DNA from 2 places in the Saccharothrix sp. BKS2 genome. Region 2 is predicted to be linked to the other one. Evidence: predicted binding sites of a transcription regulator. Region 2 holds the regulator's gene; the other holds the start of a gene.

Region 1 (11,717 bases), on a different contig from region 2:
ATGGTCCGCCGCACCGGCAGCTGCGTGCACGTCTTCTGACCCGTGCGGGGGGCTCGGGGACGACGTGGGGGGTGTCGTCCCCGAGCCCCCGTGCGGCACCATCAGGGCGCGGTGCGGTAGCTCTCGGTGTAGTAGTCGCCGAGGCGGGCGCGGAACTCGTCGGCGTCGAAGGTGTCCGGGTCGTACTCGGGCCCGCTGGTCACCTGCTCCTTGGTCCGGTCGACGTGGATCATCCTGCCGTCGTGGTCGATGCGGGCGACCGCGCCGACCGGCAGCACCACCTGGTGGCTGGTCAGCCAGGTGCCGGTGTCGACCAGCAGGCAGTCGGCGGGCACCCGGGCGTTGGCCTCGTCCACCTTGCCGATCCGGCCGTCGACCGCCTCGACCTCGTACCCGAGCAGGCCCACGTCGGGGCGGTCGCGGTCGCCGACGGCCTCGTTGCGGGTGTCGAGGATCGCCACCGCGTCGCGCCAGATCCACGGGGCGAACGGGAACGGGTGCGGCTCCATCGCAGTCATGGTCGTCTCTCCTTCGTGCGGTGACCGGACGCCGGCCACCGGGAGGTGGTACCCGTTCCGGCGATCATGGGAACCCGCTCCCGGGGGATCGGCGGGTGCGATCCGGTACCGGGGGCGCCTGCTAGGCGCCCCGGCACAGGTCGTGGACCTCGGGCAGGGGCCGGAAGCCGGCCGACGCGTAGGTGGCGACGGCGCCGACGTTGGAGCTCGGGGTGCAGACCAGTGCGCTCGACGAGCCGAGCTCCCGGAGCGCGGCCGCCGCGGCGACGGCGATCGCGTGGCCGTGGCCGTGGCCGCGGTGGTCCCGGTGCACGCCCATCGGTTCGAGCAACCCGGGCCTGCCCGGACCGGCCGACCACACCGTCACCGCCGCCACCGCCTCACCCCGGTCGTCGCGGGCGACCAGGCACCGGGCCGACGCGTACGCCGGTCCGGCCGCCATCGCGCGCCAGCGCTCGTCGGTGAACGTCGACCTGTCGAACGACGCCCGCTGCACGGCGGTCCGCACGGGCGCCTGCTCCGGCCCGACCACCTCGATCCGCAGGCCCGGGTCCTCCACCGGCTCCGCGAGGTCGCGGCGCAGCGGCGTCCACGGCTCGTCGGTCCGCCAGCCCTCCTCGAACAGCAGGTCCCGGACCAGGGCGTCGGCCGGCGCGTCGACGTAGACCCGGCCCGGCACCAGCACGCCGCGCGCCGGCTCGGCCACGTCCTCGACCACCCGCCGCGCCAGCTCCTCGTCCCGCCGGGCGTCCGGCGCGGTGGTCAGCCGCAGCAGCTCGGGGTCGTCGAGCAGCCCGACGGCGAGGATCCGCCCGTCCCGGCTCCAGGTCCGGACCGCCGCGGCCGTCGCCTCCGCGCCGAACCGCCGGAACCAGCCCAGGTCGCCGGGGTGCAGCTGCGCCGGAGCCCCGTCGTGCTGCCACTCGCGCAGCGCGGCCAGGGCGCCGCTCGGCCCGTCGGCCCCCGGCTCGTCCAAGGTGATCGCCATACCCGGGATTCCACACCACCGCCGGGTGGCGCTCAGCGGGTGGTCGGCTCGGCTCGTCCGGGGTCCGGCCGGACCCACCGCCACACCGAGGGCGGGCGGCCGCCCCTGGGCAGGGCGGCGGCGTGCTGGGCGGTGCGCTCCAGGCCGGGCACGCGCTCCATGGTCCGGCCCAGGTTGGCGGGGTAGGGGCGGTCGCCGGTCAGGGACTCGGTGACGTCCAGGGCCTGCGCGGTGGTGAACTCGGGCCCGAGCAGGCCGGCGGTGAACCCGACGTCGCGCCAGAGGCGGTCGGCCAGGATCGGGCGGCAGTCGGCCACGATCCGGTCGTGGTCGAAGGCCAGCGGCGGCACGTCGGCCAGCGGCGTCCACGTGGTGGGGCCGCCGGTGAGCCGGCCCGGGTCGACCGCGGCCCACAGGGCGATCGACAGCGTGGGGCCGCGCGGGTCGCGGGAGGGCTCGTCGAACGTGGTCAGCTGGCCGGAGGCGGTGACCGCCTCCTCGGGCACGCCGAGCTTGTCGCGCACCGCGCGCCGGGCGGCGTCGCGCAGGCGCTCGCCCCGGCCCAGCAGGACGCCGGGCAGGGCGAGCTCGCCCGCGAACGGCTCCTGGGCGCGGTGGGCGACGCCCAGGAGCACGGTGCGCGCGGTCGGGTCGAAGCGCAGGGCCAGCACGTCCACCGACACCGGGGTCGACTCGATCATGGACCGATTGTCGCGCACGCCCGCACCGCGTAGCGGTCCCGGTCCGGGCCGCTGCCGGTGACCAGCACGGGCCGGCGCGCCTCGAACCAGGCCAGCGGGTCCGGCAGGTCCTCGGGCGCCGCGCCGCGGCGGGGCACGACCTTCAGCCCGGTCGCGTCCAGGTGCGTCACGGCCAGCCCGTCCACCCCGCCGCACGCGGCCACGGCGTACTCCAGCAGCTCCGCGTCCAGGTGGCCGGCCCGCCACGCGCCCTGGTAGTGGCCGGTGGCGTTGTGGCGCTCGGGGAACCGGGCCGCCACCGCCGGGTCCTCGGTCGGCAGCGGCCCGGCGCCGTGCCGGGTCTGGTAGGTCCGGGTCACCCCGACGACCGCGGCCGGGCGGCCGCCCAGCAGCTCGCGGGCGTTGTCCGGGGTGGTGGTGGACCAGGTGGTGTGCGGGTGGAAGCCGTGGTGCTGGTCGAGCAGCACGCCCTGCGCGCCCTCGAACACCAGCCGGCCCCGCCCGGCCAGCCGGCCCACCTCGTCGCCGCGGGTGATCCGGACCGCGTCGGCGAAGTCGCGGTAGAGCGACACCAGCTCGGCCACCGACGTGCCCGACCCGATCAGCGGCTCGTAGAACCGGGCCAGCGCGTCGAGCTTGCGCCGCAGCGCCGCGGGGTCGGCGCAGTCGCCGACCCGCGGCGCCGCGCCCGGCGCGCCCAGGACCTCCTGGTGCTCCACGACGTCGCCGGGGCGGGCGCCCGCCAGCAGCGAGTACCAGACCGTCTCCCCGATGCCCTTGCCGCACGAACCGTGCCGCGAGCGCCCCCGGGCGTCCTCGCGGGCGCGGTTGGCGCGGATGTGGAACGGCGTGGTGAGCAGCGCGCCGGCGTCGACCGACAGCAGCCCCAGCGGGTCGGGCACCCCCAGCCCGGCCAGTTCCCGCGACTCGCCGGCCAGGGCCATCGGCTCGACCAGCACGTGCCGGGACAGGTGGGTCGGCACGCCGGCGAGCGTGCCGGACCCGAACTGGCTGAACGTGTGGTGCCTGCCGTCCGCGACCACGTTGTGCGCGGCCTGCGCGCCACCGTTGAAGCGGACCACCGACACCGTCTCGCGGTCGTGGCACAGGGCGTCGACCACCGCGCCCTTGCCCTCGTCGCCGAACCCGAGGCCGACGACCACCACGTGCCCGTCCACGCCGTTCACACCCGCTCCGCTCACGTCAGGGTCACGTCGTCGGGACCGTCGAGCGCCGGGGGCGTGGCCGACCTGGTCAGGGTCTTGCCGCCGACGCCGACCAGCGCCTTGCCGACCGCCGCGCTCTCCGCCGCCGACCCGATCTCGGCCAGGTCCACCATCGCCTGGTCCAGGTCGACCACGCGCTCCTCCAGCCCGATCGTGGCGGCGATCAGCTCGCACACCGCGCCGGGGTCGTCGAGCTTGAGGAAGCGCTGCCCGAGGACGCCGCGCCAGTGCTCCGCGATCTCCGGGTCGTTGTAGTAGGCCGACTGGTTGGGCAGCACGTAGTAGACGTGCCAGCGGCGCTCCAGCTCCCGGTAGACCGAGACCGGGTCGATGTCCTGGTGCACGTCGTCGCCGATGATCCTGCGGATGTGCCGGGCCTCCAGCCGGGGCTTGTTCAGCTCGTCGCCGATGAGGAACAGGTAGCCCTTGCGGCCGCGCTTCTGCCAGGCGTCGGTGACCACGTGCCGGGCCACGAAGTAGGCGGCCAGCTCGTACGACTCGCTCTTCTGCCCGCCGCCACCGCCCTCCAGCAGGATGGTGCGCAGCTGCTCGTCCATCCGGTTGTCCGACTCGAACTGCCCGACCTGGAGCGGCACCCGGTCGCTGTCGGCGTCACCGATGCCGCCGAACATCAGCTGCGGGTCGGTGAGGTAGCCCTTGCGCTGGATGAGGCCGTGCAGCTTGCCGAGCTTGGTCTGCATCACCTTGGGCACCCGGCCCATCGAGCCGGTGACGTCGAACAGCACCGCGATGGGCGTCGAGTCGGCGTGGTCGGCCGAGTCGCGGCACTCGCGCACCGCGTCCTTCGGGTCCAGCGACGGGTCGGCCCGCCACTCGCTCCTGGGCTTGCCGCGCATCGCGGCGGTGTAGCCGAAGTCGTCGATGCCCTTGGCGGCGCGGAAGGTCTTGGCCGCCGCGTAGGCGTTGTCGTCCCACTTGCCGTGTCCCACGGTCATGCTCCTGTCGGGGTAGGGGGGAGGGCGAACGGGCGGAAGGTCCGCTCGCCGTAGAGGTCTTCGAGCAGGTCGTCGTACTCGGTGAGCAGGTCGGCGGCGTCGGGCCGCCGGGCCGGGTCGTCCTGCGCGCACCCGCGGGCGAAGGCGCGCTGCCGGGTCTCGTGCTCCGCCAGCACCCCCAGCATCAGCGCGTGTGCCATGTGGACGTCGGTGGCGGCGGTGACCGGCTGTCCGAGGTGGACCTCCGGCGGGTAGTCGACGGTCCTGCCGGTGGCCAGCGGTCGCTGCCCGCTCTCGACCGCGAAGGACCAGCCGACCAGCACGACGCCGTGCTGCTCGGGGTGGACCAGGACGTTCTCGGCGACGACCGCGCCGTGCACCAGGCCGATCCGGTGCGCGCCGGCGAGCGCCCGCAGCAGCCTGCGGTGCATCCACGCCCAGTCGCGCCCGTCCAGGCCGCCCGGGAACGCCCGCCGCACGTCCGCGAGCGTCACGAACCCGTCCACCAGGGGTTCGAGCACGGTGAACGCGCGCTCGCCGCGGGCCACCGGGCCGGAGCGGTCGACCAGGCGCGGGTAGTAGGGCCGCAGCCACCGGTGCTCGTCGGTGAACCGGGCGAGCGCGTCCAGCGCGTCCCACTCGGCGTGGGCCAGCGGGTTGAGCGCCGGGTTGCGCACCACCTTGACCACGTGCGGGCCGTCGGTGAGGTAGGTGTTCGCGACGCTGCCCACCGCGTGCAGGGCGGTGATCCGGTAGGCGCCGCGGTCGGTGCGCAGCTCGACGGACGTGCCGCGCCGCCACTCGTCGTGGAGCCTGGTCAGCTCCGCGGACGCGGCGTGGGCCCTGGTGTCGGCGGGCCCCACCCGGTCGGGGTGCAGCACGGCGGTCAGCGCCCGGTACAGCCGCTGCGCCTCCCGGTGCCGGGCGGGGTCGACGGGACCGAACAGGTCGGCCGCCGAGGTCGCCCGCTCGACCCGGTCGAGTGCTTCCTGCCTGGTGAACATGGTTTGAGTCTATACGACTCAAACCGGGGTTCGGGGTGGAATACCGGTGTGTGCTGGGTCACGTGCCCGTGCCGGGGTGGGAAGCACCTGCGGGCGTGACTACTGCCGGATCACCCCCGGTGCTCCATCGCGGTGATCTCTGAGCCAACAGGCTGAACCGGGCCCGATTCCGCCATCCGGCCGCAGCGCCGCTCCCATACTGGCCGACCACGGCCCCACCACGAGATCAGGAGATCCATGTCCGGTGACGACAGCGCGTTAGCGGGGTTCCGCGGGGTGACGACCGGCCTGGTCGACGAACTGGTGAAGCGGCCGGGTGGCCGCGCCCGGACGTTGCCGCTGGTCGTCGCGCTCGGGTCGCGCGGCACCGGCAAGACCGCCCTGCTGGGCAGGGTCCGCGACCGGTGCGCCGACGGGGTGCCCCTGGCGCTGCTGGACTTCGAGGACCCGGCCGGGGTCCGGCGGCCCGGCGCCGCCCTCGCCGGGATCGCCCTCGACCTGGGCCGGGACGTGCCGGGGGCCGACCGGATCGCCTTCCCCCGGCTGTGGCTGTGCGCGCTGGTGCTGGCCGGCGACCCGGGCGACCGCGACGGCGCGCTCGCCGAACTCCGCGACCTGATGAGCGAGGACCACCTGCTGGAGCGGCACCGGCCGCGGGTGCTGGAGCTGGTCCGGCTCGTCGGCGAACCGGACGGGCTGCCCGGCTGGGCCCCCTCCGCCACCGGGGTGCTGCTCCACGGCCTCGACTGGTTCTCCCGCCGGCGGCTGCTGCGCGCCGTCCGCCAGGTGACGCGCGGCGCGCCCCGCGACCCCCGCGACCTGCCGGCGGCCCTCGACCGGGTGGACCGGGGGTCGCCCGCCGACCGCCGCGCGGTCGACAACACCCTCTTCGACGCCTTCCTGGCCGACCTGCACCGGCACTTCACCGGCCGGGCCGACCACCCCCGGCGGAGCGCCCGCTGCGCGGTGCTGCTGGACAACGTCCACACCGGGGAGGGCAAGGCGTTCCTGACCTCCTACCTGGCCGCGCGCGAGCGGTCCGCGGCGGTCGGCGACCACGTCGCCGTGATCGCCACCAGCCGGACCTGGAACACCGACTGGGACGACGCCTGGCGGCGGCCCGGCACACCCGCGGGCGGCACCGCCCCGCTGCCCCTGCCGCGCACCCCCGAGGACGCCGAGCGGGACGCGCGCTCGGCCACCGAGTGGCGGCCCTGGTACCTGGTGCACCCCGGGCACCTGAACGCCGCGGACACCGAGGACGTGGTGGTCCGCGCCGCCGTGCCCGGCCTGCCCCGGTCCCTGCCCCACCGCCTCACCCGCGGCCACCCCGGCGGCCTGCGGATCGTGCTCGACGTGCCGGCCGGCCGGGAGAGCCCCGTCGCGCCACGCCGGCTGCTGTCCGCGCGGGCCTCCCCGGCGGGCAACGCCTCCCTCGCCGACGAGGCCCTGGCGCAGCTCCTGCGCGACCTGCCGGCGGAGCGGGTGGAGGACCTGGTCACGGCGAGCGCGGGACGCGGGGTGGAGTTCCTGCCCGACCCGACCGCGCCGGACGCCGGCCCGCCGGACGGCGGCGACGAGCTCCACGCGTTCCTGCTCGACCACTTCCTGCTCACCCTGGAACCCGACGAGAACGGCCCCCGCGTCGTGCTCGACCCGTGGCTGCGCACCCTGCTGCTGCACCGGCTCGCGCACCGCGAGGACCCCGCGCGCGGCTGGGACGCGGTGCACCGGCGGTACCGCGACCACCACGAGGCCCGGGGCCGGACGACCGAGGCCCGCTACCACGACCTCGCCCTGGGCGACGTGCGCTCGGTCGTGGCGCACCTGGCCGGCCCGTTCACCTCCGACGGGCCGCTGGACCAGCCGACCGCCCGGGGGTGGTTGCGGGAGCTGGACCTCATCACCGGCGCGCCCAACCGGCTGCCGCGCGACCACGACCCGCTCACCCAGGTCGAACTCCTCGCGGAGGGGGTCCCGCCGACCGGTCCGCACGGCGCGGCCCTGGCCAGGCTCGTCGCCGCGCTGTGGATCGCGGGCGACCCGCTCGGCGACCCCGAGGACACCCTGCGCGGCCGGGTCGAGCACGCCTACAGCCGGCTCTCCCAGCACAGCGGCCAGGGCTCGATCCTGCTGTACGACCGGGTGGAGAGGTACCGCGCCTGAGCGCGGGGGCGCCTGAGCGAGGGGGCGGCGGAGGGCGGGGGCGGCGGAGGGCGCCCGCCGCTCGGCCGGTCCGCCGTGAGCTGATCCGCTCACGGCGGAGAAAGCGGCGCCCGGAGCCGGGGTGGCGGCATCGTCGGGGCATGACCGACAACCAGAAGCAGCCGATGTTCGACCACCGGCTCCGCGAGCGGTACCTCGCCCAGCGGGTGCTCGTCCTCGACGGGCCCCTCGACGACGACAACGGGACGGTGCTCGCCACCCAACTGCTCTCCCTGGCCGGTGAGGACCCGGGCCGGGACATCGCGCTGTGGATCCACTCGCCGGGCGGCTCGGTCGCCGCGATGCTGGCCATCCGCGACGTGATGCGGCTCGTGCCGTGCGACGTGGCCACGTTCGCCCTGGGGCTGGCGTGCAGCGCCGGGCAGTTCCTGCTCTCCGCGGGCACGCCGGGCAAGCGCTTCGCCCTTCCCCACGCCAGGATCATGATGCACCAGGGCTCGGCGGGCATCGGCGGGTCCGCGGTCGAGGTGCAGGTGCAGGCGGACGACCTGCGGCACACCCGGGACACCGTGCTGAGGCTCACCGCGGCGGACACCGGCAGGCCGGTCGACGAGATCTTCGCCGACTCCCTGCACGACCGCTGGTTCACCGCCGGGCAGGCGCTGGACTACGGCTTCATCGACCACGTCGTGAGCGATCTCGGCCAGGTCGTGCCCGTGCGCACGCACGAGCTGGGCCTCGGCCTCGGCCAGAAGGCGGGGACCCGCGCATGAGCACCTACACCATCCCCAGCGTCATCACCCGCGGCGTGGGCGGCGAGCGGGTCATGGACGTCTACTCGCACCTGCTGTCGGAGCGGATCGTCTACCTCGGCACCGCGATCGACTCCGGCGTGGCCAACGCGCTGATCGCCCAGCTGCTGCACCTGGAGGCGGACAGCCCGGAGCGGGAGATCAACCTCTACATCAACAGCGAGGGCGGCGACCCGTCCGCGATGCTCGCCCTCTACGACACCATGCGCTACGTCAAGGCGCCGGTGACCACGACGTGCGTCGGCCAGGCGGTCGCGGCCGGAGCGGTGCTGCTGGCGGCGGGAGAGGCCGGGCGCCGCTTCGTGCTGCCCCACACCAGGGTGGTGCTGCACCAGCCCGCGGCGCAGGGCCGGGGCACCATCCCGGACCTCATCCTCCAGGCCGACGAGGTCGTGCGGGTGCGCACCCAGCTGGAGGAGATCCTCTCGGCGCACACCGGTCGCGGTGTGCCGCAGCTGCGGCACGACACCGACCGGGACCGCGTGTTCGACGCGCGGGGCGCCGTCGCCTACGGGCTCGCGGACCACGTCCTCGACCGCCGGGTCTGAGGACGTCGCCTCGGACCCGGTGGTCGGGGACGTGGCCGGCGGTCGGTGGCCGGCGGTCGGGGACTCGGCCTCAGGCGGCCAGGAGCACGGGCCCCGAGGGGCTGCGCCCCGCCGCGGGACCCGCGCCGCGGTCCCGCCGGACGTGGCTCGCGAGGCCGGTGCCGCGGTTCCGCCGGACGTCGCTCGCGAGACCGGTGAGCAGGTCGGCCAGGTCGACGCCGAGCGCGCCGGTGACCGCGGCGATCATCTCGCTGGAGGGCTCCTTGCGGCCGCGCTCGATCTCCGACAGGTACTGCGGCGAGATGCCGGCCCGCTCGGCGACGTCGACGAGGCGGCTGCCCCGCTCCTCCCTGGCCGCCCGCAGGCTCCGGCCCAGCAGCACGCGCCACAGCGGGTCCGGGACCCGTTCCGGGGTGCGGGCGCGCTTCTGGTGGAAGGGGAGGATGTCCGCCATACCGCCATCCTGACCCCCGTCCGGCGCCCGGGGAGGGGTTCCGCTCCCGGCGAAAACGCGGCCCGGGAGATCGTTACGGTGGTGTGTGCGTGAAACCCGCGAAGAACTCGCAGAGCTCCAGGCCCTGCTGGACGCCTCCCTGTCCCGCTCCACCTCCCACCTCCGCTCGATCGTCAGCGGGCACACCACGACCGCGGAGCAGCTCACCGGGGTCCTGACCGGCATGTGCACGCTCGCCCTGTCCACCGTGACGGCCAAGGGCGAGCCGCGCGTCAGCGGCGTGGACGGCCACTTCCTGCACGGCAGGTGGCACTTCGGCACGGCGCGCGGCGCCGCCAAGGCCCGGCACCTCGCCGCCCGCCCGGCCGCGAGCGCCGCGCACATGCGCGGCGAGGACCTCGGCGTGTTCACGCACGGCGAGGTGGAGGAGCTCAACCCCCGCGCCGGCGAGCCCGCCGCGGACTGGCCGGACCTGCTGGCCTACTTCAAGGGGTTCTACGGCGACGACGCCTTCGACTGGGACGAGGAGGTGGTCTTCTACCGGCTGCGCCCGCACTGGATGACCGTCTACGCGCCCGACCTCGCGAAGCTCACCGCCCCGTGAGGGGCGGCTCGGCCGGGAGCCGGTTCCGGCGGAAGGTCTCCAGCCCGGCGACGGGCGGAACGCGCCGGGGCTCCGGGTGCGGCCACCCGGCGGCCAGCAGGTAGAGCGGGGTGTGGCCGACGTTGTCCAGGCCGAAGCGGGTGGCGACGAGCGTGTCGCGGAACGCGCCCGTCTGGGCCGGGCCGAGGCCGAGCGCGGTGGCGGTGAGCACGAAGGTCTGGCCGAGGTGCCCGGCGTTGAGCAGGGACACCCGGTAGCAGCGGGGTGTGCGGTACTTGCTGTACATGCGGTCGATGACGGCGGTGAGCACCACGAGGAAGGGCGCGCGGCCGACCCAGTCCTGGTCGGCGCCCATGCGGGTGCCCTCCTCGGCGGTGAAGCCCCCGGCCAGCAGTTCCAGCGAGTGCTCCAGGGCGTTGTAGTGGTAGAGCCCGGGGGCGACGCCGGTGACGTCGCGGATGGCCAGGTAGCCCTCCAGCTCCTGGCGGGAGCCGCCGGCGGGGCTGGTGCGGCGGTACAGGGCGCCGACGCCGCAGTCGATGTAGTCGACGGGGCCGAAGGTGGTGGCGAGCAGGGCGGCGAGGGTGTCCAGGGGCACGGGGTCGTCGGTGAAGTCGCGGTGGGTGCGTCGGCGGTAGAGCACGTGGTCGTAGCGCGCGGCGAGGTCGACGGGTCGGCGGGGGAGCAGGACGCGGTCGGCGTCGGGGTAGCCGGTGAACATCGAGGGCAGCGGTTCGCGCGGGACGTCCGCCTGGTGGCTGTCGTCGTCGTGGTCGGCGCGCACCATGTCCTGGGTGGCGTAGTGGAAGAACGGCGCCTCGGGGGCCCAGGAGCCCCAGGCGCGGTGGACGTGGGCGTCGCGCTCGGCCTCGGGGGTGTCCTCGGTGAGCAGGAGGCCGACCTCGCGCAGGGCGTCCACGGCGGCGGCGAAGGTGTCGGGGGTGAGGTGGTCGAGCAGTTCGGCGGCCTTGGAGGGTTCCACCCAGTCGTCGAAGGCGGTGAGCACCTCGGCGACCACGGGGTGCAGCGCGGTGGGGCCGCCGCCGGGGTAGGGGTGGGCGACGAACTCGCCGTCGTGCCAGTAGCAGACCACACCGCGGGGGCGGCGCAGGCGCATGAGGTCCTCCGTGGTGGAGAGGGCTGTGGTGGCGGGGCCGCTGGGCGGGGCGGCTGGGCTGTGGTGGCGGAGCGGGGGGCGGGCCCGGCACGCGAGTCGGGTGCCCACCCCCTCGCTCAGCCGCTGGTCACTGGTTCTGCCACTCCCAGGCCCAGTACTTGGCGTTGCGGTCGCGCCGGACGACCTTCCTGGCCGTGATGTGGATGGTGCGCATCGTGTTCACCTCCTCGCGGGTCTCCGTGGTGATCGGGTGTCGAGAGGAATCCGCGGCCCTCCGGGCTCGCGGTCTCCACCATCCGCGAGGCGTCGGCCGGGCACCACACGGCTACCGCCATCGGATCGCCGAACCACTCGCGTGAGTGACGGAGCCCCTGGTGGCTCGCCGTTTTCCGCTCCGGTGAGTCGCGATCTCCCCGGTGGTGCGGGGAAAGCGGTCGTGGCCGCCGTCCGGGCCGCAGGGGCCTTCCGGACGGCTGTTTGCGGTGGTGGCGGCGGGGGTACGTCGACCGTGTGAACAACGCGCTCGACATCTCGGACCGGTTCCCGGAGCTGTCGGTCGACGGCTTCGTGGTGGACTACGAGGACGGCGACGACCCGGTGCTGCGCCGCCGCGACGGGTCGCT
Region 2 (11,717 bases):
GCCGGCGGAGTCGGTGATCTCCTTCAGCACGGCCTTCAGGCGCTCCTCGAACTCACCGCGGTACTTCGCGCCCGCGACCATGGCGCCCAGGTCGAGCGCGACCACGCGCTTGCCCTTGAGCGACTCGGGCACGTCGCCGGCGATCACGCGCTGGGCCAGGCCCTCGACGATCGCGGTCTTGCCGACGCCGGGTTCGCCGATCAGCACGGGGTTGTTCTTGGTGCGGCGGGACAGCACCTGGACGACGCGGCGGATCTCGGTGTCCCGGCCGATGACCGGGTCCAGCACGCCCCTGCGGGCGCGTTCGGTCAGGTCGACGCCGTACTTCTCCAGGGCCTGGTAGGTGCCCTCGGGGTCCGGGCTGGTGACCCGGGCCGAGCCGCGGACCTTGCCGAACGCCTCCTTGAGGGCTTCCGGGTTCGCGCCGTGCCGCTTGAGCAGGTCGGTCACCTGGCCGCCGTGCTGGGCGAGGCCGACCAGCAGGTGCTCGGTGGAGACGTACTCGTCGCCCATCTCGGTGGCGAGCTCCTGGGCGCGGCCGAGCACGCGGGCGGCGTCGCGGGAGAACTGGGGGGCGGACACGGACGAGCCGGTCGCCGCGGGCAGCGAGCGGGACAGCTGGTCCAGCTCCTTGTGGACCTGCTTGGCGTCCGCGCCGACGGCGCCGAGGAGGGGCGCGGCCAGGCCGTCGCCCTGGGCCAGGAGGGCGCCGAGGAGGTGAACGGAGGTGACGTCCGGGTTGCCCGCGATGGTCGCCGCCTGCACGGCGGCCGACACGGCCTGCTGCGTCTTCGTGGTCGGGTTGAAAGCGTCCATTCCTCACCTCGGTCGGCGAACGTGCGTGGACCGGCGTGCGGCACCGGCCGTCACCCTGGTCAACGTCAGAAAAGTTGAGCCTGTTCCGCTCAACCTACGCGAGTGCCGTGGCATGGGCCACGCGGTACCGGGGTGGGTGAAAAAATCCGGGTGCCCCCCGAGCGGGGACCCGTGAGGATCGCCGCATGACCTCTCTCGTCAACCACATCACGTTCGACTGCCGGGACGCCTACGAACTGGCCGGGTTCTGGAGCCTGGTCACCGGCCGGCCCCGGGCCGACGACGACCACCCCGGGGATCCCGAGGTGTACATCGAGCTGCCGTCCGGTCCGGGGCTGCTGTTCATCCAGGTGCCCGACCCGAAGGTGGTCAAGAACCGGGTGCACCTCGACCTGCGGCCCGGGACGACGCGTGACGCGGAGGTCGAGCGGCTGCTCGAGGTGGGTGCGAGGCTGGTCGACGACCGGCGGCGGGCGGACGGGACCGGGTGGGTGGTGCTGGCCGATCCGGAGGGCAACGAGTTCTGCGTGGAGCGCAGTGCGGCGGAGCGGGCCGCGCGGGGCTGACGAGGTTTGGGGGGCGGGGCGACACGGCTTCGCGGGCGCGGTCTCGTCCCGTCCTCCGGTTCCGCCACGTCCTCGCGCAGCCCCCTCCCGCACCCTCGCCGTCGGACGTCACCCCCGTGCCGTCGTCGCTGCCCGTGCCGTCGCGGCTCCCGGATCCGGCGCGGCTCCCGCTCCGATGCGGCCCCGCGCGAGCCTGACCCGGGTCTGGCGCGGCCCTGGCGCGGTGTCGACCCGGTCTCGACCGGGACGTCGGCACAGGTCACCCACATGTCTTAAATAGTTGTCCACAGGGGGCGGGAGTTGTCCACAATCCGCTGGTGCGCATCCACAGGCCGGTGCGGATGACCGCAACAATGCGGTTCCAGCCGTCACCCGACCCGGTGCTCGGTCCGGTGCTCCGGGCCGGGTGCCCGGCACGGCCGCTCGCAGGACCAGCGTGCGCCCCTGTCCGGGCAGAGGCAAATCGGGCGTCTCGACGTGGCTCCGCTCCTCGCCCGCCCCCCGGTCCTCGGTGGGCTTCTTCCCCGGGTTCGGCGGACTCAGCCCCCGGGTTGGGCGGGTGCGCCCCGCCGGGGACCCGGACCGCTCCCCGATCCACACAGCCGCTCGTACGCATGGGGGTGGGACACAAGCCTCGATTTCGGTATATGTATAGAGGAGTATCCACCCGTTGGCCGGAGCGACCCGCGACCGTCCGTGACCGCTTAGCACTCGAAGGTGGCATCAAGGAGTCAACCAGGCAGTTGACGGGTTAATGTCCCCTCGTCGGGGATGGAAGCTTGACGAGGACGTAGCGCCTTGCTGGCGCCGCCAGAAACGTGGAGACTGCGCCCGGACCATGACTGCGAACGCTGTGTTGAGCCCCCTCCCGAGCCCGCCACACCGAGAACCTCCCCCCGGGGTCACCGCCATGGTGCGGATGATCCGGGAGAGCTTCGCGGTGGTGGAGCCGCGCTCCGACGAGGTCGCCAAGTTCTTCTACGGAATGCTGTTCAGCCTGGCCCCGGCCACGCGCGAGATGTTCCCGGTGAACATGGAGGTCCAGCGCAGCCGGCTGCTGCGCGCCCTCGTGCACGTGGTGCAGATGGTGGACCGGCCGGACGACCTGATCCCGTTCCTCCGCCAGCTCGGGCGCGACCACCGCAAGTTCGGCGTGGTCAACGTGCACTACGAGTCGGTCGGCACGGCGCTGCTGGCGGCGATCAAGAAGTTCGCGGGCCCCGCGTGGACGCCGAAGGTCGAGCTCGCGTGGGCCGAGGCTTACACGATCATGGCCCGCTCCATGCAGGAGGCCGCCGCGGCCGACGACGGTCCGGCGTACTGGCACGCGACCGTGCTGGAACACCAACGGGTGAGCTGGGACCTGGCCGTGATCCGGTTGCAGCCGGATCACCCGGTCGGGTACCGCGCGGGCCAGTACGTGAGCGTCGAAACGCCCCAGCGGGCCCGGCTGTGGCGGTACTACTCGCCCGCCAACGCGCCCCGCGCGGACGGCATCATCGAGTTCCACATCCGCTCGGTCGAGGGCGGGTGGGTGAGCCGCTCGATCGTCGGGCACACCCAGGCCGGTGACGTGTGGCGGATCGGCCCCCCGATGGGTCGGCTCAGCGTGGACCGCAGGTCCGGGCGCGACGTGCTCATGGTCGCCGGCGGCACCGGGGTCGCGCCGATGCACGCGATCATCGACGAGATGGCGCAGTGGGGCGAGAACCCCCGCGTCCACCTGTTCATGGGCGGTCGGACCCGCGAGGACCTGTACGACCTGGACAACCTCCAGCGGTTCGCGATGACGAACCCGTGGCTGACCGTCGTGCCGGTGCTGGAGTCGGACCCGGGCGCCCGCGGCGTCGAGCAGGGCACCCTGGCCGACGTCGTCACCCGCTACGGCGCGTGGCAGGACCGCGACGTGCTGGTCTGCGGCTCGCCGTCGATGATCCGGGCCACGGTGTCCCGGATGCTGGTGGCGGGCACCCCGCTGGACCGGATCAAGTACGACCCCTTCACCCTGGACTGAGCCACCCCTCACGCCACGCCGCTTCCGAGCCGAACCAGCCGCACCCCGGTCCGCACTCCCGCGCCGGGGTTGGTCGGCAGCCGCACCCAGGCTGATCAGCGCCCGCACACCGGGTTGGCCACCTGGAGTCGGCCATACCGGGTCGGCCATACCGGGTCGGCCATACCGGGTCGGCCATACCGGGTCGGCCACCCGAAGGCCGACCGCTGGAGGCTGAGCGCAGGAGGCCGACCGCCAGCCTCACGCCGAGCTGATCAGCTCCGCCACTCGGGGCCGACATCCCCCGCTTCGGCGGCCAGCCTGTCGACCAGGGCACCGGCCCCAGGACCACCGCGGCGATCCCCGTCAGGCGTGACGCGCCGAGCGCTTGGGCGAACGCGGGCAGCGGCATCTTGGCGGCGGAGGTCGGGCTGAGCCGAGACCAGGGGCTCGCCTGAAGCCGGGGTGGGTCGGGTCAGGCCGGGCTGGATCGGGCGGGCTGGATCGGGCCGAGGGGCCGGGCCCAGACCGGAGTCGGCGCTGAGGGCTGAGGCCGGGGGCTGGCCTGGGCCGGGCTCGGGGACTGGCCTGAGGTCGGGTCGGGTCGGGTCGGGTCGGGTCGTGGAGGGCTGGGGCTGGCCCGAGGTCGGATCGTGGAGGGCTGAGGCCGGGTCCTGGAAAGGCCGACGGCCCGGCTGTGGGGTGGCCGGGCCGTCGGGTGGGTTTTGGGGATGCGGGGTGGTCGCGGGGTTCCTCATGTGCAACCGATGGTCGGTAACGGTGTTTCCGTACATCAGTCACCCCATCGTGTATCCCCGGGATTTCAGCGCTTGGGCCCCGGCCGCCACACCACCAGCGCGGTCTCGTGCCGCACCGGCACCAGGTCACGCCGGTAGGAGGCGTGCACCGACGCGGCCGCCTGCTCGGCCGCCGCCATGGCGGAGGCCAGTTCCTCGGTCAGCTGGTGGACCCTGGCGCGCAGGGCGCCGACCTCGTTCTCCAGCTCGATGATCCGCTTGACCCCCGCGAGGTTGACGCCTTCTTCCTGCGACAACCGCTGCACCTCGCGCAGCAGCACGATGTCGCGCATCGAGTACCGGCGCCCGCCCCCGGACGTGCGTCCTGGCGACACCAGCCCCATCCGGTCGTACGACCGGAGCGTCTGCGCGTGCAGACCGGACAGCTGCGCCGCCACCGAGATCACGAAGAACGGGGTGTCCTCGTCGGTGCCGGGCGGGAACGGGAAGCTCACACCTACCTCTTCTCCACCAGGGCGTTGAGTTCGGCGCGGGGGTCGTGGTGGGTGGTCACCGCCGCGTACTTCTCCAACGCCTCGCGTGCCGCGGCGTCCATGTTGTCCGGCACCTGCACCAGGAGCGTGATGAGCAGGTCGCCGACCTGGCCGTCGCGCTTGGCGATGCCCTTGCCCTTGGCCCGCAGCACCCGGCCGCTGGCGGTGCCCGCGGGGACCCTCAACGTCACCTTGCCGTCCAGGGTGGGCACGGTCAACGTGGTGCCCAGGGCCAGTTCGGGGAAGGTGACCGGCGCGGTGAGGGTCAGGTCGTTGCCGGACCGCCCGAACACGGGGTGCGGGTTGACGTGGACCCGCACGTACAGGTCTCCGGCGGGTCCGTTGTTGCGCCCGGGTTCGCCCTGGCCGGCGAGCCTGATGCGCTGGCCGTCGTCGACGCCCGAGGGGATGCGGATGGTGAGCGTGCGCGTCTTGGTGCTGACGCCGTCGCCGCCGCACTCCGGGCACGGGTCGTCGACGATGCGGCCGGTGCCGCGGCAGTCGGTGCACGGTTCGGAGAAGGCGAACGCGCCCTGGCTGCGGGTGACGAGTCCGGCGCCGCCGCAGTTGGTGCAGGTGCGGGGGGTGGTGCCGGGTCTCGCGCCGGAGCCCGCGCAGGTGCCGCAGGCCGACGGGCTGGACAGCCTCAGGGGGACGGTGGCGCCGCGGACGGCTTCGGTGAAGTCGATCCGCACGTCGGTTTCGACGTCGTCGCCGCGGCGGGGCCGGGTGGCGGAGGCGGTGGTGCCCCCCCGGCGGTTGAACAGGCCGCCGAGGATGTCGCCCAGGCCACCCATGCCGCCGGTCTGCTGGGCGCGGCCGAACAGGTCGCCGACGTCGAAACCGCCGGTGCCCCCGGTGCCGAAGCCGCCGGGGAAGCCGCCGCCCCCGGCGAAGAGGCGGCGGGCTTCGTCGTACTGCTTGCGCTTGGCGGCATCGGACAGGATGCCGTACGCCTCGGAGACGGCCTTGAAGCGGGCTTCGGCCTTGGCGTCGCCGGGGTTGGCGTCGGGGTGCAGCTCCCGGGCCAGCTTCCGGTACGCCTTCTTGATCTCGTCGGCCGAGGCGTCGGAGGAGACGCCCAGCTCGCGGTAGAAGTCCTTCTCGATCCAGTCCCTAGCACTCACCGGACATCACCTCCCTTTCCTCAGCTGCCCTCGGCCGGCTCCGCGGCGGCCGGCTCCGGCTCGTGGTCGGTGACGCCGACCAGCGCGGGTCGCAGGACCCGTTCGCCGTAGCGGTAACCGCGGCGGAGCACGGCCGTGACCGTGGGTCCGCCGACCTCGGGGGACGTGCTGTGCTGCACGGCCTCGTGGACGGACGGGTCGAACTCCTCGCCCTCGTGCCCGAAGGGTTCCAGGCCGAGACCGCGGAGGGTGGTGACCAGCTTGTCGGCCACGGCCTTGAACGCGCCGGTGAGGTCGCCGTGGGCCTCGGCGCGCTCGACGTCGTCGAGGACGCCGAGCAGTTCGCCCGCGACCTGGGACTTGGCGGTGCTGATGACCAGTTCCCGGTCGCGCTCGACGCGCTTGCGGTAGTTGGCGTACTCGGCGGTGAGCCGCTGGAGGTCGGCGGTCCGCTCGTCGAGCTGGGCCTTCAGCTCGACGGCGGGGTCCTCGGCGACGGCCGTGCCCTCGTCGGGCAGGTCGGGGGCGGCGTGCTTGCCGCCCTCCGACGACTGCCCGGACGACTCCTCCGACGACTGCTGCTCCGGCGACTGCTGCGGCTCCGACGCGGGTGCTTCGACCTCGGTGTCGCCGTTCTCCGGCGCGCCGTCCCCGGGCGGGGTGGCGCGCACCTCTCCGGTCTCGGGGTCGATGCGCCTGCGGTCGGTGACGACCACCTGGGGCTCTTCGGGCTGGGTCACTTCTTGTCGTCCTCGTCCACGATCTCGGCGTCGACCACGTCGTCGGCCTTGGGCGCGTCGCCCGCGGCGGCCCCGCCGGCGGCACCCGGGCCCGCGTCGGCGGTCGGCGCGGCGTTGGCGTACAGGGACTGTCCGATGGCCTGCGACTCGGTGGCGAGCTTCTCCACCGCGGCCCGGACCTTGGCGATGTCGGTGCCCTTGAGGGCCTCGTTGGTCTCGTCGATGGCGGCCTTGACCTTGTCCTTGACCTCGGCCGGGATCTTGTCCTCGTTCTCCTTGACGACCTTCTCGGTCTGGTAGACGAGGGTCTCGGCCTGGTTGCGGACCTCGGCTTCGTCGCGGCGGCGCTTGTCCTCCTCCGCGTGCGCCTCGGCGTCCTTGATCATGCGGTCGATGTCGTCCTTCGGCAGGGCGGAGCCACCGGTGATGGTCATCCGCTGCTCCTTGCCGGTGCCCATGTCCTTGGCGGAGACGTGGACGATGCCGTTGGCGTCGATGTCGAAGGTGACCTCGATCTGGGGGACGCCGCGCGGGGCCGGAGGGAGGCCGGTGAGCTCGAACATGCCGAGCTTCTTGTTGTCCGAGGCGAAGTCGCGCTCGCCCTGGAAGACCTGGATCTGCACGGACGGCTGGTTGTCGTCGGCCGTGGTGAAGATCTCGGAGCGCTTGGTGGGGATGGTGGTGTTGCGCTCGATGAGCTTGGTCATCACGCCGCCCTTGGTCTCGATGCCCAGGGACAGCGGGGTGACGTCGAGCAGCAGGACGTCCTTGACCTCGCCCTTGAGGACACCGGCCTGGAGGGCGGCGCCGACGGCGACGACCTCGTCCGGGTTCACGCCCTTGTTGGGCTCGCGGCCGCCGGTGAGCTCCTTGACCAGTTCGGCCACGGCGGGCATCCGGGTCGAGCCGCCGACGAGCACGACGTGGTGGATGTCGCCGACGCTGATGCCGGCGTCCTTGATCACGTTGTTGAACGGGGCGCGGGTGCGCTCCAGCAGGTCGTTGGTGATGCGCTGGAACTCGGCCCGGGACAGCGTCTCGTCGAGGAACAGCGGGTTCTTGTCGCCGTCGACGGTGATGTAGGGCAGGTTGATGGTGGCCTGGGAGGAGCTGGAGAGCTCGATCTTGGCCTTCTCGGCGGCCTCGCGGATGCGCTGCAACGCCATCTTGTCCTTGGTCAGGTCGATGCCGTTGCTCTGCTTGAAGCGCTCGACCAGCCAGTCGACGATGCGCTGGTCCCAGTCGTCGCCGCCGAGGTGGTTGTCGCCGGAGGTCGCGCGGACCTCGACCACGCCGTCGCCGAGCTCCAGCAGCGAGACGTCGAACGTGCCGCCACCGAGGTCGAAGACCAGGATGGTCTGCTCCTTCTCGCCCTTGTCGAGGCCGTAGGCCAGGGCGGCGGAGGTGGGCTCGTTGACGATGCGCAGCACGTTGAGGCCCGCGATCTGGCCGGCCTCCTTGGTGGCCTGGCGCTGCGCGTCCTCGAAGTAGGCGGGGACGGTGATCACCGCGTCGGTGATCTCCTCGCCCAGGTACGCCTCGGCGTCGCGCTTGAGCTTCATGAGCACGCGCGCGCTGATCTCCTGCGGCGTGTAGTCCTTGCCGTCGATGCCGGTGGACCAGTTGGTGCCGATGTGCCTCTTGACCGACCGGATGGTCCGGTCGACGTTGGTCACGGCCTGGTTCTTGGCGGGCTGCCCGGTGAGCACCTCGCCGTTCTTGGCGAAGGCCACGATGGACGGGGTGGTCCGCGAGCCCTCGGAGTTGGCGATCACCGTCGGCTCGCCACCCTCGAGAACCGCGACGACGGAGTTGGTCGTCCCCAGGTCGATGCCGACCGCTCGCGCCATTGGATTCCTCCTGGTAGTGCGTGTGTGGAAGCCCCGCATTGAGCGGCACTGGCTCAAGTTTGCCGGCTTACCCGGACTTGAGTCCAACCGACTCAACCTTTCTGCTCCTTGCAACGAGCGGGAGGGCCCGCGTGTTCCCGGCGGGACGTGATCCGGACCACCCGTCAGGGGGAATTCCCCACCGCTCCGGAACGCGCAAGTGCCCCCGGCGCACGCCGGGGGCACGGGTGGGACGGAGGTCGGCTCAGGCCGCGAGGACGTCCACGTCGCCGCTGCTCGCGCGCAGGTACAGCTCGACCGGCGCGCCCGGGTCGTCGGGAACGCCCACCTCCAGCTCGCCGCTGTCGGTCCCCACGTCGACCCGGTAGGGGACGCGCGGGACCTGGACGACGACGTTGCCGCTGCCCGCCACGGCGCGGACCGAGGTCGCCGCGTCCAGCCGGACGTGCACGTCGCCGGACCGGCTGTCGAGGGTCACCGCGCCGCGCATCCCGGACAGGGACGCGTTGCCCGAGCCGAGCCGGCCGGTGAACCCGCCGCCCACGTCGGCCACCTCGACGTCGCCCGAGTCGTCGCCGATGCGGACCTCGCCGGAGACCCCCCTGATCACCGCGTCGCCCGAGCCGATCTCGACCTCCACCGCGGCCACGTCCTCGAAGCGGACGTCGCCCGACTCGCTCTCGCCGACCACCCGGACGTCCTCGGACGGCACGGTGACCTCGTAGTCGACCGTGCACCGGTGGCCGCAGCCGTCGAGGACCAGGGTCGTGCCCTCCACCCGGTGGGAGACCCCGGAGGGCGCTGCGGCGTTCTTCGGGTACTGGAGCCGGCGCCGGACCTCGGTCGAGTCGGCGCCCGCGCGGCCGCGGACGACGATGTCGCCGGAACCGTTCCGGAGCCGGACCTCGGTGATCCGCTCGCCGACGGTGTGCCGGTCCTCGAAGCCGTGCTCCACCAGCCGCACGCAGGACGTGAGCGCCACCGCCGCGGTCACCGCCGCGACGGCCGCCAACCCGATCCGCTTGCCCACCACAGTCGCCCCCTCAGGCGTTCACGTCGTTGTGCCCAAGCTAGGCGGTGGGCGGGTCGGGCCCCATCGGGAAGGCCCCCGACCCGGCATGGGGGTTGTCCCTACCCCCGGCGGCTCAGGCGAGGGCCTCGACCGCGGCGCGCAGGGCCGGGGCGGAGAGGGCGGGGTCGCCGAGGAAGTGCCGGGAGGCGATCACGTGCGCGGCGGTCGTGCGCTCCCACACCGGGCCCCGCACCGGGACCTCGGTGATCACCAGGCGGAACGGGCGCACGTGGCGGCCCAGCCGGTGCTCGACGCCCCGCACCACCTCGCCGATCGGCAGGGTCTGGGGGGAGGCGGCGGTGCGCCGGTGGTGGTCGGCCGCGGCCGGCCGCAGGGCCAGGACCGCGGCGCGCAGCGCCGGGCGCACGCGCAGCGACGTGCCCGAGGGGTCGTCCGGCACGTCCGGGGAGTCGTCCGGCGGCGACCCGGCGCGGGCGTGGTCGAGCACGTCGGCCCACCAGCCCAGCCACTCCTCGGCCGCGGCCGCGCGGTCGACGCCCGCGGGGACCACCACGGGCACCCCGGGGTCCAGGCCGGGCAGCTCCGGGACGGTGTCGACCGAGAGCGCGAGGGTGTCGCGCAGGAACAGGGCGGTGGTGACCGCCCGGCTCGTCCCGTGCGACACCTGCCACGACTCCCGACCGGCGAACCCCATGGACCCAGTGTCCCGCGCGGAGGTCACCGACCGCGCATCAGGAAGGACACGACCGGTTCCAGTTCCCCCGCAGTCGGGGGGCGGTCCGCGATCAGGCCCTGGATCAGCAGCCCGTCGAGCCCCGCGAGCAGCGCCCGCAGCACCACCGGGTCCCGCGCCCCGGCCTGGTCCTCCAGTCCCTCGAACCACCGCCGCGCCGCCGGCCTCAGCCCGGGGCGGCGCGCGGCGAGCAGGTACAGCTCGTACCCGGCCAGCGTCCGGCCCCGGTGCGGGCCCACCGCGTCCGCGAGGAACCCGGCCACCGCCGCGGGCGCCGGGTCCAGGGCGCGGAACCCCGCCGCCGTCTCGTCGGCCGACCAGGTGAGCGTGGCGATCAGCAGGTCGTCCAGCGTCGCGTAGTAGTAGGTGGCCGACGTGGGCGGCACGCCCGCCTCGCGCGCCACCGACCGGTGGCTCACCCCCGCCGCGCCGTCCCGCTCCACGACCCGCAGCACGGCCTCCAGGATCACCCGCCGCCGCTGCTCGCCGCGCCGGCGGCGGCCGTCCGCGCGGGAGGTGGTCGGGTCAGGCATCGCCGGCATTGCCGCCCAGCTCGATGGCGACCACGCCGGCGATCACCAGCAGCAGGCCGACGACCATGGTCGCGTTGAGGGGTTCCTTGAACAGCACCACGCCCACGCCCGCCACCGCCGCGACGCCGAACGCGCACCAGATCGCGTATGCCACGCCGATGGGCATGCCCAGTTGGAGGACCTTGCCCAGCGCGGTGAACGCGACCAGGTAGCCCACGACCACCACGATCGAGGGAACCAGCCTGCTGAACCCCTCGGACAGCTTCAGCGAGACCGTGGCGGCCACCTCGGCGACGATCGCGACGGCCAGGACCAGGTAGACGAACATGAACGACCCCCAGAAAGTTGAACAGCTGTTCCACTATTTTGTCCGGGGATATGCGATCTGCCACGCTCAAGTGGTTACTGGCCAGTAAGCGGGCGTAGGCTGCCGAGCCAAGAGAGACGGACGAGAAAGGCCGCCACCACAATGGGAGCCCTCCAGCTCACCCTCGGCGCCATCGGCGTCGCCGTCAGCGTGTACGCCTGGGGCCTGTTCGTCGCGGGTGTCCTGCGGATGATCAGGATCGTCCGCCTCGGCCAACCGGACCCGACGCGCGCCGGGCCGTTCTGGCCGCGCCTGAAAACCCTGCTCGTCGAGTTCGTCGCGCACACCCGGATGATGAAGTTCCGGAAGGTCGGCCCCTGGCACTGGATGGTGATGTGGGGCTTCCTCATCGGCTCCGCGGTGCTGTTCGAGGCGTACGGCGAGGTCTTCGACCCGGGCTTCCACTGGCCGGTCATCGGCACCTGGTCCGCGTGGTCGCTGCTGATCGAGCTGCTCGGCCTCGGCACCGTCGCCGGCGGCGTCGCGCTCGCGGTCATCCGCCAGCTCAACCACCCGCGCCGCGCCGACCGGCTGTCCCGGTTCGCCGGCTCCAGCTTCAAGTCCGCCTACTTCGTCGAGGCCGTCGTCATCGTCGAGGGCCTGGGCATCCTCGGCGTGAAGGCGTTCAAGCAGGCCGCCGGCCTGGAGGACCCGCCGCTGTGGTCGTC

The links. Region 2 encodes HspR, which represses chaperone genes until heat shock. Its sites were predicted from a motif close to ANNTTGAGTNNNNNNNACTCAANNT; they were not measured.
Region 1: the regulator HspR is predicted to act here: its motif matches at 5,394-5,418, upstream of Q5530_RS30220 (adenylate cyclase).

What each region holds. Positions count from the first base shown of each region.
Region 1 covers NZ_JAUQOL010000016.1:45,955-57,671, reverse strand. Annotated here, with positions in the region: gene Q5530_RS30250 (hypothetical protein) at 1-39, shown strand, start outside; gene Q5530_RS30245 (PRC-barrel domain containing protein) at 102-518, opposite strand; gene Q5530_RS30240 (GNAT family N-acetyltransferase) at 640-1,506, opposite strand; gene Q5530_RS30235 (NUDIX domain-containing protein) at 1,539-2,207, opposite strand; gene Q5530_RS30230 (adenylosuccinate synthetase) at 2,204-3,409, opposite strand; gene Q5530_RS30225 (hypothetical protein) at 3,406-4,389, opposite strand; gene Q5530_RS30220 (adenylate cyclase) at 4,386-5,393, opposite strand; gene Q5530_RS30215 (hypothetical protein) at 5,631-7,559, shown strand; gene Q5530_RS30210 (ClpP family protease) at 7,700-8,332, shown strand; gene Q5530_RS30205 (ClpP family protease) at 8,329-8,919, shown strand; gene Q5530_RS30200 (helix-turn-helix domain-containing protein) at 8,990-9,373, opposite strand; gene Q5530_RS30195 (pyridoxamine 5'-phosphate oxidase family protein) at 9,459-9,977, shown strand; gene Q5530_RS30190 (SagB family peptide dehydrogenase) at 9,964-11,094, opposite strand; gene ppk2 (polyphosphate kinase 2) at 11,605-11,717, shown strand, end outside.
Region 2 covers NZ_JAUQOL010000002.1:115,529-127,245, forward strand. Annotated here, with positions in the region: gene clpB (ATP-dependent chaperone ClpB) at 1-816, opposite strand, end outside; gene Q5530_RS03180 (VOC family protein) at 1,002-1,382, shown strand; gene Q5530_RS03185 (FAD-binding oxidoreductase) at 2,293-3,396, shown strand; gene Q5530_RS03190 (heat shock protein transcriptional repressor HspR) at 4,199-4,627, opposite strand; gene dnaJ (molecular chaperone DnaJ) at 4,630-5,793, opposite strand; gene grpE (nucleotide exchange factor GrpE) at 5,814-6,533, opposite strand; gene dnaK (molecular chaperone DnaK) at 6,530-8,383, opposite strand; gene Q5530_RS03210 (DUF4097 family beta strand repeat-containing protein) at 8,628-9,413, opposite strand; gene Q5530_RS03215 (hypothetical protein) at 9,529-10,110, opposite strand; gene Q5530_RS03220 (TetR/AcrR family transcriptional regulator) at 10,134-10,682, opposite strand; gene Q5530_RS03225 (DMT family transporter) at 10,675-11,010, opposite strand; gene Q5530_RS03230 ((Fe-S)-binding protein) at 11,152-11,717, shown strand, end outside.